Tardiphaga sp. vice304: one gene and its partner. The protein of the gene in region 1 interacts with the protein of each later gene in a pairwise test. Links are inferred from orthologs where the notes say so. Each region holds a gene or a part of one and is shown in the gene's direction. Other genes may lie near its edges.

Region 1 (6,357 bases):
TTTCGGCGATCGCCGAGATGCCGCCGATGGTGTCTCGCAGGTCGGCATGCGCGGACCAGGCGCCGATCTCGCCGAAGCAGCGCATCGCTTTGTCCGGAAAGATTTCGCCGTCGTCGATCTGCTGCAGGATCGGCGTCAGCTCGGACCGTGCCAGCGACGCGACCCCTTCGAAGAACGAAACGGTCTGCTGCTCAACCTTGTCGGCGTTTCGCAGCGCAGCCATCGTGGTCATGATCGTCTCCGTCACGGGGGATAGAGGCGCAACCGCATCGCTGCGGTTGATGGCTTTCTTCCCTCGCCCCGCTCTGGCGGGGAGAGGTGAAGAGCCTTACGCGGAGACCTCGAGATTGACCGGGCGGGTGAAGGTGTTGGCGACCGGGCTCCATTTCTTGACGTGGTCGATCAGCGCGTCGATCTCGGCCTGCGGAACGCCATCGCATTCCATGTCGACCTTGATGCGGACGTCGGTGAAACCGACCGGCTTCTCGCTGACGTCGCCGGTGCCCCACACCGCGGTGATGTTGAGGTCGCCCTCGAGCTGCAATTCGAGCTTGTTGACGATCCAGCCGCGGTGCACGGCATTGGCGTGCAGGCCAACCGCGATGCACGAGCCCAGCGCGGCCAGCGAGGCTTCCGACGGATTCGGCGCGGTGTCGTCGCCGAGCAGCGCCGGCGGCTCATCGACGATATAGGGCGGCAGGTTGCGGATATAATTGGCGTGGCGGAACTTGCCCTCGGCCACCGTCTTGCACTTCAGCGTCTTGATGACGTTGGGATTGGCCTTGCCGTTGGCGATCAACTGTTCGAGCCCGCCTTTGTCGATCGGCGCCAGGCAGCCGGTCAGCACGGTCTTTGCGGCAACAGCGGTCATGGTGTTTCTCCCTGCAGGTCGGATACGGAACGTTCTGTAGCTTTGCAGGATGCGTGCCATCGCGGCTGCCGGAGGAAAGTCGAGCGTTATGAAGCCGTTAACTGCACGGCGCGAAAACAGGCGCCGGAAGATCTGCCGCCAAATGCGCCAAACTTCGGTTTTGCCGCCTGAATGTTCGCCACGAGCCGATGATCGCTTGCACCGGTCGAGCCGCCTGACATATGAAAGGGCATGACCGATGCGATCCCGCATGACGCCGAGATCACCGTCCCGCATGTGTCGCCGCGCGGCCGGCTGATGGATGCGGCGACCCGGCTGTTCTGCAAGAACGGCATCAATGCCACCGGGATCGACGCCATCGTCGCCGAAGCCGGCACCGCCAAGACCACCCTTTACAAGATCTTCAAGTCCAAGAGCGATCTGGTCGAGGCCGTGCTCGAAGCCGAGGGCAAGGTCTGGCGCAACTGGTTCATCGCCAGCATCGAAGCCGCGAAAACACCGCGGGCCAAGCTCGATTCGATCTTCCCGGTGTTGAAGAAGTGGTTCGGCGAACAGGGTTATTACGGCTGCGTCTTCATCAATGCGGTCGGCGAACACCCCAAGGACGAGACCCGGTTGCGCGCCCTCACCATGACCCATAAAGCCTTCGTGCTCGGCCACATCGCCGGCCTGGCCCGCGCCGCCGGCGCCGCGCGACCGGAGGCCCTGGCCCATCAGATCGGCCTGTTGATGGACGGCGCCATCGTGGCCGCCATGGTGACCCGCGACCCCGGCGTGGCGGACGCCGCCGGGATGGCCGCGCAGGCCCTGCTCGATGACGCCTGCGGCCGCGTGTCAGCCAAGCGTTCCCGGCGCAGTGCGCTGCAGGGCGACGCTGCAGCATTGGCCCGCGAAACCCTTAGCCCGGTTGAGTAAACAGCTCCGCACGTATGTTTGACTCGGCATTCAGATCTTCGCATTTTCCGGGCGCAACTTTTGCCTATATAGGGTAGAAGGTCCGCGCTATTCAGGCTGCTCCGACGAACGGATCGGCCCTCGCCCATTATCGCGCGACGCCAAAAATCAGGAAGCAATCATGTCTCGCCAGGACGCGAATGCCGCTTTTGCCCTCTCTTCATTTTTGCAGGGCGCAAATGCCACGTATATCGACGAACTGTATGCCCGTTACGAAAAGGACCCCTCCTCGGTCGATACCGAGTGGCAGGAGTTCTTCAAGAGCCTGAAGGACGCGCCCGCCGACGTCCAGGCGAATGCCGAGGGCCCGTCCTGGGAGAAGGCCAACTGGCCGGTGCTTCCCAATGACGACCTGACCTCCGCGATGGACGGCAACTGGGCGCAGGTCGAGAAGGCCGTCGGCGCCAAGCTGGCCGCCAAGGCGTCGGCGGGTTCCGCCAAGCCCGGCGCGGCAGCCCCGACCGGCGACATCAACCAGGCGACCCGCGATTCGGTGCGCGCCTTGATGCTGATCCGCGCCTTCCGCATGCGCGGCCACTTCCATGCCAATCTCGATCCGCTGGGTATCGAAGGCCAGAAGGACCATGAGGAGCTCGATCCGCGCTCCTACGGCTTCACCGATGCCGACTATGATCGCAAGATCTTCCTCGATCACGTGCTCGGCCTCGAATACGGCACGCTGCGCGAGATCGTCGCGATCTGCCAGCGCACCTACTGCCAGACGCTCGGCGTCGAATTCATGCACATCTCGAACCGGGCGCAGAAGGCCTGGATCCAGGAACGCATCGAAGGCCCGGACAAGGAAATCTCCTTCACCCGCGAAGGTCGCCGCGCCATCCTGCAGAAGCTGGTCGAGGCCGACGGCTTCGAGAAGTTCTGCGACGTCAAGTTCACCGGCACCAAGCGGTTCGGCCTCGACGGCGGGGAATCGCTGATCCCGGCGCTGGAGCAGATCATCAAGCGCGGCGGCAATCTCGGCGTCCGCGACATCGTGGTCGGCATGCCGCATCGCGGCCGCCTCAACGTGCTGACCCAGGTGATGGGCAAGCCGCACCGCGCGCTGTTCCATGAATTCAAGGGCGGCTCTGCCAATCCCGACGAGGTCGAAGGCTCCGGCGACGTCAAGTATCATCTCGGCGCGTCGTCCGACCGCGAGTTCGACCAGAACAAGATCCATCTGTCGCTGACCGCCAACCCGTCGCATCTCGAGATCGTCGATCCGGTCGTGCTCGGCAAGGTCCGCGCCAAGCAGGACCAGAACGGCGATCCGCCGGATGCGCGCATCTCGGTGCTGCCGCTGCTGATGCATGGCGACGCGGCGTTCGCAGGCCAGGGCGTGGTCGCGGAATGTTTCGCATTGTCGGACCTGAAGGGCTACCGCACCGGCGGTTCGATCCACTTCATCGTCAACAACCAGATCGGCTTCACGACCTATCCGCGCTATTCGCGCTCCTCGCCCTACCCGTCGGATGTGGCGAAGATGATCGATGCGCCGATCTTCCACGTCAACGGCGACGATCCGGAAGCCGTGGTGTTCGCCGCCAAGATCGCGATCGAATTCCGGCAGAAATTCCACAAGCCCGTCGTCATCGACATGTTCTGCTACCGCCGCCACGGCCATAACGAAGGCGACGAGCCGGCATTCACCCAGCCGGTGATGTACAAGAACATCGCGACGCATGCCTCGACGCTGGAGCTATATTCCAAGCGGCTCGTCGCCGACGGTGTGATGACGCAGGGCGAGATCGACAAGGCGAAGGCCGACTGGCGCGCCCGTCTCGATGCCGAGCTCGAAGCCGGCGCCGGCTACAAGCCGAACAAGGCCGACTGGCTCGACGGCAAGTGGGCGGGCTTCAAGTCCGCCGACCAGGAAGAAGATCCGCGCCGCGGCATCACCGGCGTCGACGTCGCCAAGCTGCGCGAGATCGGCACCAAGATCACCAAGGTGCCGGACGGTTTCCGCATCCACAAGACGGCGCAGCGCTTCCTCGACACCCGCGCCAAGGCGATCGAGAGCGGCAACAACATCGACTGGGCGACCGGCGAGGCGCTGGCGTTCTGCACCCTGATCGAGGATGGCCATCACGTGCGTCTGTCCGGCCAGGATTCGGAGCGCGGCACCTTCTCGCAGCGCCATTCGGTGCTGTTCGACCAGGAAGACGAGAGCCGCTACACGCCGTTCAACCATCTCGGCCCCGATAAGGGCCATTATGAAGTCATCAACTCGCTATTGTCGGAAGTCGCGGTGCTCGGCTTCGAATATGGCTACTCGCTGGCCGAGCCGAACGCGCTGACAATCTGGGAAGCGCAGTTCGGCGATTTCGCCAACGGCGCGCAGGTGGTGTTCGACCAGTTCATCTCGTCCGGCGAACGCAAGTGGCTGCGCATGTCGGGCCTGGTCTGCATGCTGCCGCACGGCTATGAGGGCCAGGGGCCGGAGCATTCCTCCGCGCGCCTCGAGCGCTTCCTGCAGATGGCGGCGGAAGACAACATGCAGGTGGTCTACGCCACCACGCCGGCGAACTTCTTCCACGTGCTGCGCCGCCAGCTCAAGCGCGAGATCCGCAAGCCGCTGATCCTGATGACGCCGAAGTCGCTGCTGCGCCACAAGCGCGCGGTCTCGAAGCTCGACGAACTCGGCGCCGGCACCACCTTCCACCGCATCCTGTTCGACGATGCGGAGAAGCTGCCGGACGAGAAGATCAAGCTCAAGCCCGACGCCAAGATCCGTCGCGTCGTGCTGTGCTCCGGCAAGGTCTATTACGACCTCTACGAGGAGCGCGAGAAGCGCGGCGCCGACGACATCTATTTGCTGCGCATCGAGCAGCTGTATCCGGTGCCGCTCAAGGCGCTGGTGCAGGAGCTCAGCCGCTTCAAGGGCGCCGAGGTGGTGTGGTGCCAGGAAGAGCCGCGCAACATGGGCGCGTGGCACTTCATCGAACCCTATCTCGAATGGGTGCTGAACCAGATCAATGCCACCCACAAGCGCCCGCGCTATGCCGGACGCGCGGCCTCCGCGGCCACTGCCACCGGCCTGATGTCGAAGCATCTCGCCCAGCTCAAGGCCTTCCTCGACGACGCCCTGAGCTAACACCACCGCACCACCGCCATGCCCCGCTCGCGCGGGGCATTCGCGCACTTGTATCACTCCAGGATTTTGGCGCGGTTGGCTGCATCGGCCGCCCTGCCGCGAGAGGAAAATAGACCATGACTGAAATTCGCGTTCCCACGCTCGGCGAATCCGTGACCGAAGCCACCATCGGGAAATGGTTCAAGAAGGCCGGTGATGCCGTCGCTGTCGACGAGCCCTTGGTCGAACTCGAAACCGACAAGGTGACGATCGAAGTGCCGGCGCCGTCCGCAGGCATTCTCGGCGAGATCATCGCCAAGGACGGCGAGACCGTCGCGGTCGGCGCCCTGCTCGGCCAGATCACCGATGGCGCCGCTGGTGCCAAGCCGGCTGCTGCGCCTGCCGCCGCACCGGCACCCGCCAAGGCCGCTGCTGCAGCGCCTGCGGCTGCTACTCCCGCGCCCTCCCAGAAGAGCCCGCCGGCCGATGCGCCGCTGGCGCCGTCGGTTCGCAAGATTTCCGCCGAGAGCGGCGTCGATGCCGCCGGCGTGGCCGGCTCCGGCAAGGACGGCCGCGTCACCAAGGGCGACATGCTGGCCGCGATCGAGAAGGCCGCGTCGGCGCCGACCCCGGTCAGCCAGCCGGCGGCCGCCGTGCAGGTCCGCGCGCCGTCGCCTGCCGACGACGCCGCCCGCGAAGAGCGCGTCAAGATGACCCGGCTGCGCCTGACCATCGCACGCCGCCTCAAGGAGGTGCAGAACACCGCCGCCATGCTCACGACCTTCAACGAGGTCGACATGAGCCACATCATGGCGATGCGCAGCCAGTACAAGGATGTGTTCGAGAAGAAGCACGGCACCAAGCTCGGCTTCATGGGCTTCTTCACCAAGGCCTGCGTGCAGGCGCTGAAGGACATCCCGTCGGTGAACGCCGAGATCGACGGCACCGACCTGATCTACAAGAACTACTATCACGTCGGCGTCGCGGTCGGCACCGACAAGGGCCTGGTAGTCCCGGTGGTGCGCGATTGCGACGGCAAGTCGATTTCGGATATCGAAAAGACCATCGCCGATTTCGGTCGCCGGGCCCGCGACGGCCAGCTCAAGATTGACGAAATGCAGGGCGGCACCTTCACCATCACCAATGGCGGCATCTACGGCTCCTTGATGTCGACGCCGATCCTGAACGCGCCGCAATCAGCCATCCTCGGCATGCACAAGATCCAGGAGCGCCCGGTGGTGGTCGCCGGCAAGATCGAGATCCGCCCGATGATGTATCTGGCGCTGAGCTACGATCACCGCGTCATCGACGGCAAGGAAGCCGTCACCTTCCTGGTCCGCGTCAAGGAAAGCCTGGAAGATCCGGCCCGTCTGGTGCTGGATCTCTGATCTCTCCGCATTCCCTACCATCAGCCGGCAGCGGTAACGCTGCCGGCTTATGAATACGCAGTCACGGTCAATAA
Region 2 (5,857 bases), 2.6 Mb from region 1 along the record:
CTTCAAGCAACTGGCCAAGGACGCGCTGGAGCACGGCATGTTCGCTGCGAAGCGCCTGATGACGTCTGCCGACAATGCCGCCGACAGCTACGCGCGCGCGATGCGCTTGGCGATGGACGCGCCGATCGCCAAGGCGGTGGCGGCAAAGAAGGCGCCGGTCGCCAAGGCCCCGGCCAAGACGGCCGCGCCCGCCAAAAAGCCGGCAAAGAAGAGCGCTAAGAAGAAAGCCTGATCAGTAGGGTAGGCAAAGCCGCGGCGCGCAACGCGCGGCGCGGCGTGCCCACCGCCCGCGAGGGTGGGCACGGCGCATGTGCGCCTTTGCCCACCCTACACGAGTGCCTTAAGCGCTTACGCCGCGTGGCTGACCACTTCGTTGATCCGGCGGCGGCGCCACAGCGTGCCGACGCCCAGCACGATGAGCACGCCGAGCAGGCCGCAGGCGATCTCGCCGCCATGGCCGCCCGACGTGAAGCGGGTCGTCAGGCCGATCGCGGTCATTACGCTGTCGAGCCCCGCCCCGACCGAACCGTTGAAGATATGATGCACCCACGGCATCACCGCGGGATCGGAGGCGATCACTTCGCCTGCGACCCAACCGAGCAAGGCCGCGCCGAGCCAGACCAGCACCGGCAGCCGGGTCAGCAACGCCATGATCAGCGCCGCACCGGCGACGATCAGCGGCACGCTGATGGCGAGGCCGAGGATCAGGAGCGGCACGCTGCCATTGGCGGCGGCAGCCACCGCGATGACGTTGTCGAGGCTCATGACGATGTCGGCCACGACCACGATCTGCACGGCCGCCCACAGATTCGAAGCGGCGTGAACGCCGTCGTCCTCCTGCTTCTCCGGCACCAGCAGCTTGGCCGCGATGACGATCAGCGCGAGGCCGCCGATCAGCTTCAGATACGGCAGTTCCATCAAGGTGGCGACGATGCCGGTGAAGATGATGCGCAGGATGACAGCCGCAGCGGCGCCGAGGATCATGCCCCACATCCGCTGCTTCGGGGCCAGCCCGCGGCAGGCCAGCGCGATCACCAGCGCATTGTCGCCGGACAACAGAACGTTGATCCAGATGATCTTGCTGACGGCGAGCCAGAACGCGGGCTGCTGCATTTCGACCTGGAACTGAACAAAAACCGATTTGATCGTCTCTGGATCAAAAATATTCAGCAACCAGTCCACAGCACGCCCCCCTTTATGATTATTTTCCGGCCTGTACCGGCCATCGGATAGTGTCGGCTGCGGCGCGATTTCGCGCCGCAGCCGGAATCGGCGTTAGCCGACGATCTCGTTGCCGGAGAAAAACTGGGCGATCTCGATCGCCGCGGTTTCCACAGCGTCCGACCCGTGCACCGAGTTCTCGCCGATCGACTTGGCGTGCGCCTTGCGGATGGTGCCTTCGGCGGCCTTCGACGGGTCGGTGGCGCCCATCACGTCGCGGTGCTTGAGCACGGCGTTCTCGCCTTCCAGGACCTGCACGACCACCGGGCCGGAGATCATGAAATCGACCAGCTCGCCGAAGAACGGACGCGCGCTGTGCACGGCGTAGAAGGTCTCGGCCTGCTTGCGGGTCATCAGGATGCGCTTCTGGGCGACGATGCGCAGACCGGCCTTTTCGATGATGGCGTTGATCGCCCCGGTCAGGTTACGCTCGGTCGCGTCGGGCTTCAGAATCGAAAAGGTACGCTCGATCGCCATGATTTTATCCTTGAAAACTGCCGTGGGATGATGGCCGGGCTTATATCGACGCGCCGTCGATACGGCAAGCGATCCGACCGGAGGCCGAGCGATACCATCCCGGCTATGAAAGGCAGAAGGCCTTCATGGTTTTTTGACTCAAATGCGCTGCAATCGAGAAAACAGGAAACAATTGTCGGATACCGGACTTAACTTGGTAATTCAACTGCCACGAGCATGAAGTGGACGACTGATGCAAAAGCGAATCAATACCGCAGAGGAGTCGATCGACCGCCTGACCAGCGCCTCGATCTGTACGGCGATTGGCGAGCGGCTGCGTCGCAACCTGAGCACCGAGAACAGCCAATTACCCTTGCACCTGCAGGACCTGATTGACCAAATGCAGCGTCAGGACGACGAGAATGCCCCACCGGCGCGTTGATGCCGTTTTGTTGCGATCCGAGGCCTCATCGGGCACAATCATCTTGCCTTTGTGCGCTGCAGCGGTGACAACCCCGCATGCTTTCAATCACAGACATTTCGATCCGGATCGCCGGCCGCCTGCTCATTGACGAGGGGTCGGCGCAGATTACGCCCGGATCCCGGGTCGGTTTCGTGGGCCGCAACGGCGTCGGCAAGTCGACCCTGTTCCATGCCATTCGCGGCGACCTGCCGCTGGAAACCGGCAGCATTTCGATTCCGCCACGCTGGACCATCGGCAGCCTTGCCCAGGAAGCCCCGGACGGCCCGCCGAGCCTGATCTCGGTGGTGCTGAAGGCCGATCTGGAGCGCGCCGCGCTGCTCAAGGAAGCCGATACCGCCACCGATCCGCACCGGATCGCCGAAATCCAGACCCGCCTCGTCGACATCGACGCCCATTCCGCGCCATCGCGCGCCGCGGCCATCCTCAGCGGCCTCGGCTTCTCCACTGCGGATCAGGAGCGCTCCTGCTCGGAATTCTCCGGCGGCTGGCGGATGCGCGTGGCGCTGGCGGCAACGCTGTTCTCGGCACCGGACCTGTTGCTGCTCGACGAGCCAACCAACTATCTCGATCTCGAAGGCACGCTGTGGCTTGAGGACCATCTCGCCAACTACCCGCGTACCGTCATCGTCATCTCGCATGACCGCGACCTGCTCGACACCTCGGTCGACCAGATCCTGCATCTCGACCGCGGCAAGCTGGTGCATTATCGCGGCACCTACTCGGCCTACGAGGAATTCCGCGCCAACAAGGAAATGCTCGACGCCAAGAACGTCAAGCGCCAGGAGGCCGAGCGCGCCCGGCTGCAGTCGTTCGTCGACCGCTTCAAGGCGACCGCCTCCAAGGCCCGTCAGGCACAGAGCCGCGTGAAAATGCTGGAGCGGATGAAGCCGATCTCGGCGCTGGTCAACCAGGACGTCCGCGAGATCGTGTTTCCGGCGCCGGAAAAGATCCTGTCGCCGCCGATCCTCGCGGTCGACAACGTCTCGGTCGGCTACGACCCCGCGCATCCCGTGCTCAACCGCGTCACGCTGCGCATCGACACGACGGATCGCATCGCTTTGCTCGGCTCCAACGGCAACGGTAAATCCACGCTGGTGAAGCTGCTCGCCAACAAGCTCAAGCCGTTCTCCGGCGAGATCACGCGCGCCGAGAAGCTCTCGATCGCCTACTTTGCGCAGCATCAGCTCGACGAGCTGGTGATGGACGCCTCGCCCTACGACCACGTCCGCAAGCTGATGCCGGAGGCGCATGAGAGCAAGGTGCGCGCGCGGGTCGGCACGATCGGATTCTCCGGCAAGGCGGGCGACACGAAAGTCAGCAGCCTGTCCGGCGGCGAGAAGGCGCGCCTGCTGCTCGGGCTCGCGACCTTCTTCGGCCCCAACATGATCATTCTGGACGAGCCGACCAACCATCTCGATATCGACAGCCGCGCGGCACTCGCCGAAGCGATCAACGAATATCCCGGCGCCGTCATCATGGTCTCGCATGATCGCTATCTGATCGAGGCATGCGCCGACCAGTTGTGGATCGTCGCCGACAAGACCGTCACCAATTTCGACGGCGACCTCAACGACTACCGCCGCATCGTGATGCAGCAACGGGGCATGCGCGCCAGCCCGCGCGACCGCGCCGCCACGGCCGAAAAGGGCGTCGCCAAGGATAAGGGCGCGCCGAAGGTCAAGGAAAAGAAGCTGCCGCTGAAGCAGCGCGTCGCCGAAGCCGAGACCGAGATGGCCCGCATCACCGGCATCCTCGCCAAGATCGACCTGGCGCTGGCAACGCCCGGTCTGTTCAAGAAGGATCCCAAGCAGGCCGCGCAGCTTGGCAAGGCCCGCTCCGGCGCGGAAGCTGCCCTCGCCCGCGCCGAAGAAGCCTGGCTCGCGCTCAGCACGCAGTACGAGAACAGCTGATCCCGTGTCCCGGACGCGGTGCAGCGTGCAACGCTGCTCCGCAGATCCGGGATCATCCCAAACGCCGGCGCTTGCGAAGGCCCCGGATCAGCAGCGCACCCCGCCGCAAGATGCGGCGCAGTGCGCAGCATCCGGGGAACGAGAAACTTCGGCTCTTGTGAGTGTTACTTAGGTCGCCGCGCGCTTCTTCGCGGCCTTCGGCCGTGCGGTCCGCGGCTGCGGGGCGGCTTCCGGCCCGCGCTCGACCATCGTCAGGCGGCCGGCCGTAAAGGTGTAGATGCCGGCACGGTCGCCGCGGGAATAGGTCAGGATCGCGACGCGGTCGCCGCGTCCGTTGTTGGACAGCGCGACGCTGTCGGGCGCGCCGGCGCCGCGAACCACATCGCATTCATTATGCCCGAGCGCGACCACACCACTATAGGAAGGCGCAGCCGCCGTGCCGTCGGCCATGGCATCGGGTCCCGGCGCCATGCCGGGGCACGAACCGTCGGCGCCGACGAGGTCGGCCTGGGTGACGGGCTTGTCAGGGGTCAGCGGCGGGGTTTCGATCGAGACGTTCTTGATGAAGACGCGGCCCGGCTTGGAGAACCAATTGGCGTCCTTCGACAGCAGATCGGTCTGGAACATCTCACCGCCGACGCCGGCACAACCGGCCAGCAGGGGTCCGGCGCACACGAGGGCCAGCAACGAAATCCGATAACGCCTGTCCTGTCGCACGATCAGCTCATCCCTACCCGGCACGCCACGTAAGCTCCTGTAGCACCACTGCTTTGCGGCGCCACCATGACATCGGCCGGATTGTCCCGGCGAATGGTAGAATTATCGTAAATGGCCGGTAATAGCGAGCCGACCTAGTTCTTCTTCTGCCAGCGGCCGCGCTCGTCGGTCTGCCAGTAGGTGGCGGCAAAGCCCCTCGCCTTGCAGTCGGTCCAGGCGGCACGCGCCGCAGCCAGAGCCTCGCCATCGTCGCCGTTGAACACCAGCACCATGCGCTCATAGCTCTCGCCATCCGCCGGGATCGCGGCGTTGTCGACAAGGAAGCGGACCTGCGCGCCGTTCGGATTGTCGGCGCCGATCGACAGCAGGATCGGCTGCTCGGCGGCATCTGCCGCAAGCCAGGTGGCATGCGGCAGGAACGAATCCTCGGTGTAGGTCCACAGATGCGCGTCGAGCGCCTCCGCCCGCTCTTCCGAAGTCGACTGCACGACGACCCGCCAGCCGCGCGCGAGAGACTTCTCGAGCAGCGGCGGCAGCACCTCTTCCAGCGACTTGTTCTGCAGGTGATAGAACAGGACCTCGGTCATGCCGCGGCCTCCTCCACCCGACTACTTCTTCGCCTCGTAATAGTCCGACACCAGCCGGTCGAGCAGACGCACGCCGTAGCCCGAGCCCCAGCTCTGGTTGATCTCGGTCTTCGGCGCGCCCATTGCGGTGCCGGCGATATCGAGATGCGCCCACGGCGTATCGCCGACGAAACGCTGCAGGAACTGCGCCGCGGTGATCGAGCCGCCATTGCGCGCGCCGGCGTTCTTCATGTCGGCAAACTGCGAGTCCATCATCTTGTCGTATTCCGGACCCATCGGCAGCCGCCACACCTTCTCGCCGGTCGACTGGCCGACCGCGTAGAGCCGTTCCGACAATTCGTCGTTGTTGGAGAAGAGCCCGGCATGCTCGGTGCCGAGCGCGACCAGGATGGCGCCGGTCAGCGTTGCCAGATCGACCATGAATTTCGGCTTGAACTTCTCTTTGACGTACCAGAGCACGTCGGCCAGCACGAGGCGGCCTT

Evidence for each region. Proteins that work in one complex are often made in the same cells at the same time.
Region 2: the proteins of FNL56_RS02310 (region 1) and FNL56_RS14910 interact in binary tests that used the Escherichia coli proteins (3 or more experiments, as listed by UniProt). The link is inferred for Tardiphaga sp. vice304 from one-to-one orthologs.

Annotation. Positions count from the first base shown.
Region 1 is NZ_CP041402.1:501,394-507,750, reverse strand. Bases 1,632-5,116 are described here. They hold FNL56_RS02310 (2-oxoglutarate dehydrogenase E1 component), read left to right. Parts: upstream 1,632-1,946; coding sequence 1,947-4,916; downstream 4,917-5,116. Other genes in these bases: odhB (2-oxoglutarate dehydrogenase complex dihydrolipoyllysine-residue succinyltransferase), read left to right, coding at 5,033-5,116; FNL56_RS02315 (TetR/AcrR family transcriptional regulator), read left to right, coding at 1,632-1,786. In the rest of the region: FNL56_RS02325 (acyl-CoA dehydrogenase family protein), read right to left, coding at 1-232; FNL56_RS02320 (OsmC family protein), read right to left, coding at 329-871; more of FNL56_RS02315, read left to right, coding at 1,103-1,631; more of odhB, read left to right, coding at 5,117-6,283. UniProt on the Escherichia coli protein: E1 component of the 2-oxoglutarate dehydrogenase (OGDH) complex which catalyzes the decarboxylation of 2-oxoglutarate, the first step in the conversion of 2-oxoglutarate to succinyl-CoA and CO(2).
Region 2 is NZ_CP041402.1:3,135,139-3,140,995, reverse strand. What follows is about bases 1,649-4,633. They hold FNL56_RS14910 (ABC-F family ATP-binding cassette domain-containing protein), read left to right. Parts: upstream 1,649-2,196; coding sequence 2,197-4,071; downstream 4,072-4,633. Other genes in these bases: FNL56_RS14905 (hypothetical protein), read right to left, coding at 4,240-4,633; FNL56_RS14915 (hypothetical protein), read left to right, coding at 1,931-2,119; ndk (nucleoside-diphosphate kinase), read right to left, coding at 1,649-1,698. Also shown: FNL56_RS14930 (hypothetical protein), read left to right, coding at 1-232; FNL56_RS14925 (TerC family protein), read right to left, coding at 349-1,182; more of ndk, read right to left, coding at 1,276-1,648; more of FNL56_RS14905, read right to left, coding at 4,634-4,698; FNL56_RS14900 (DNA polymerase III subunit chi), read right to left, coding at 4,923-5,375; FNL56_RS14895 (leucyl aminopeptidase), read right to left, coding at 5,397-5,857. UniProt on the Escherichia coli protein: Genetic data indicate it may be involved in ribosome assembly or function.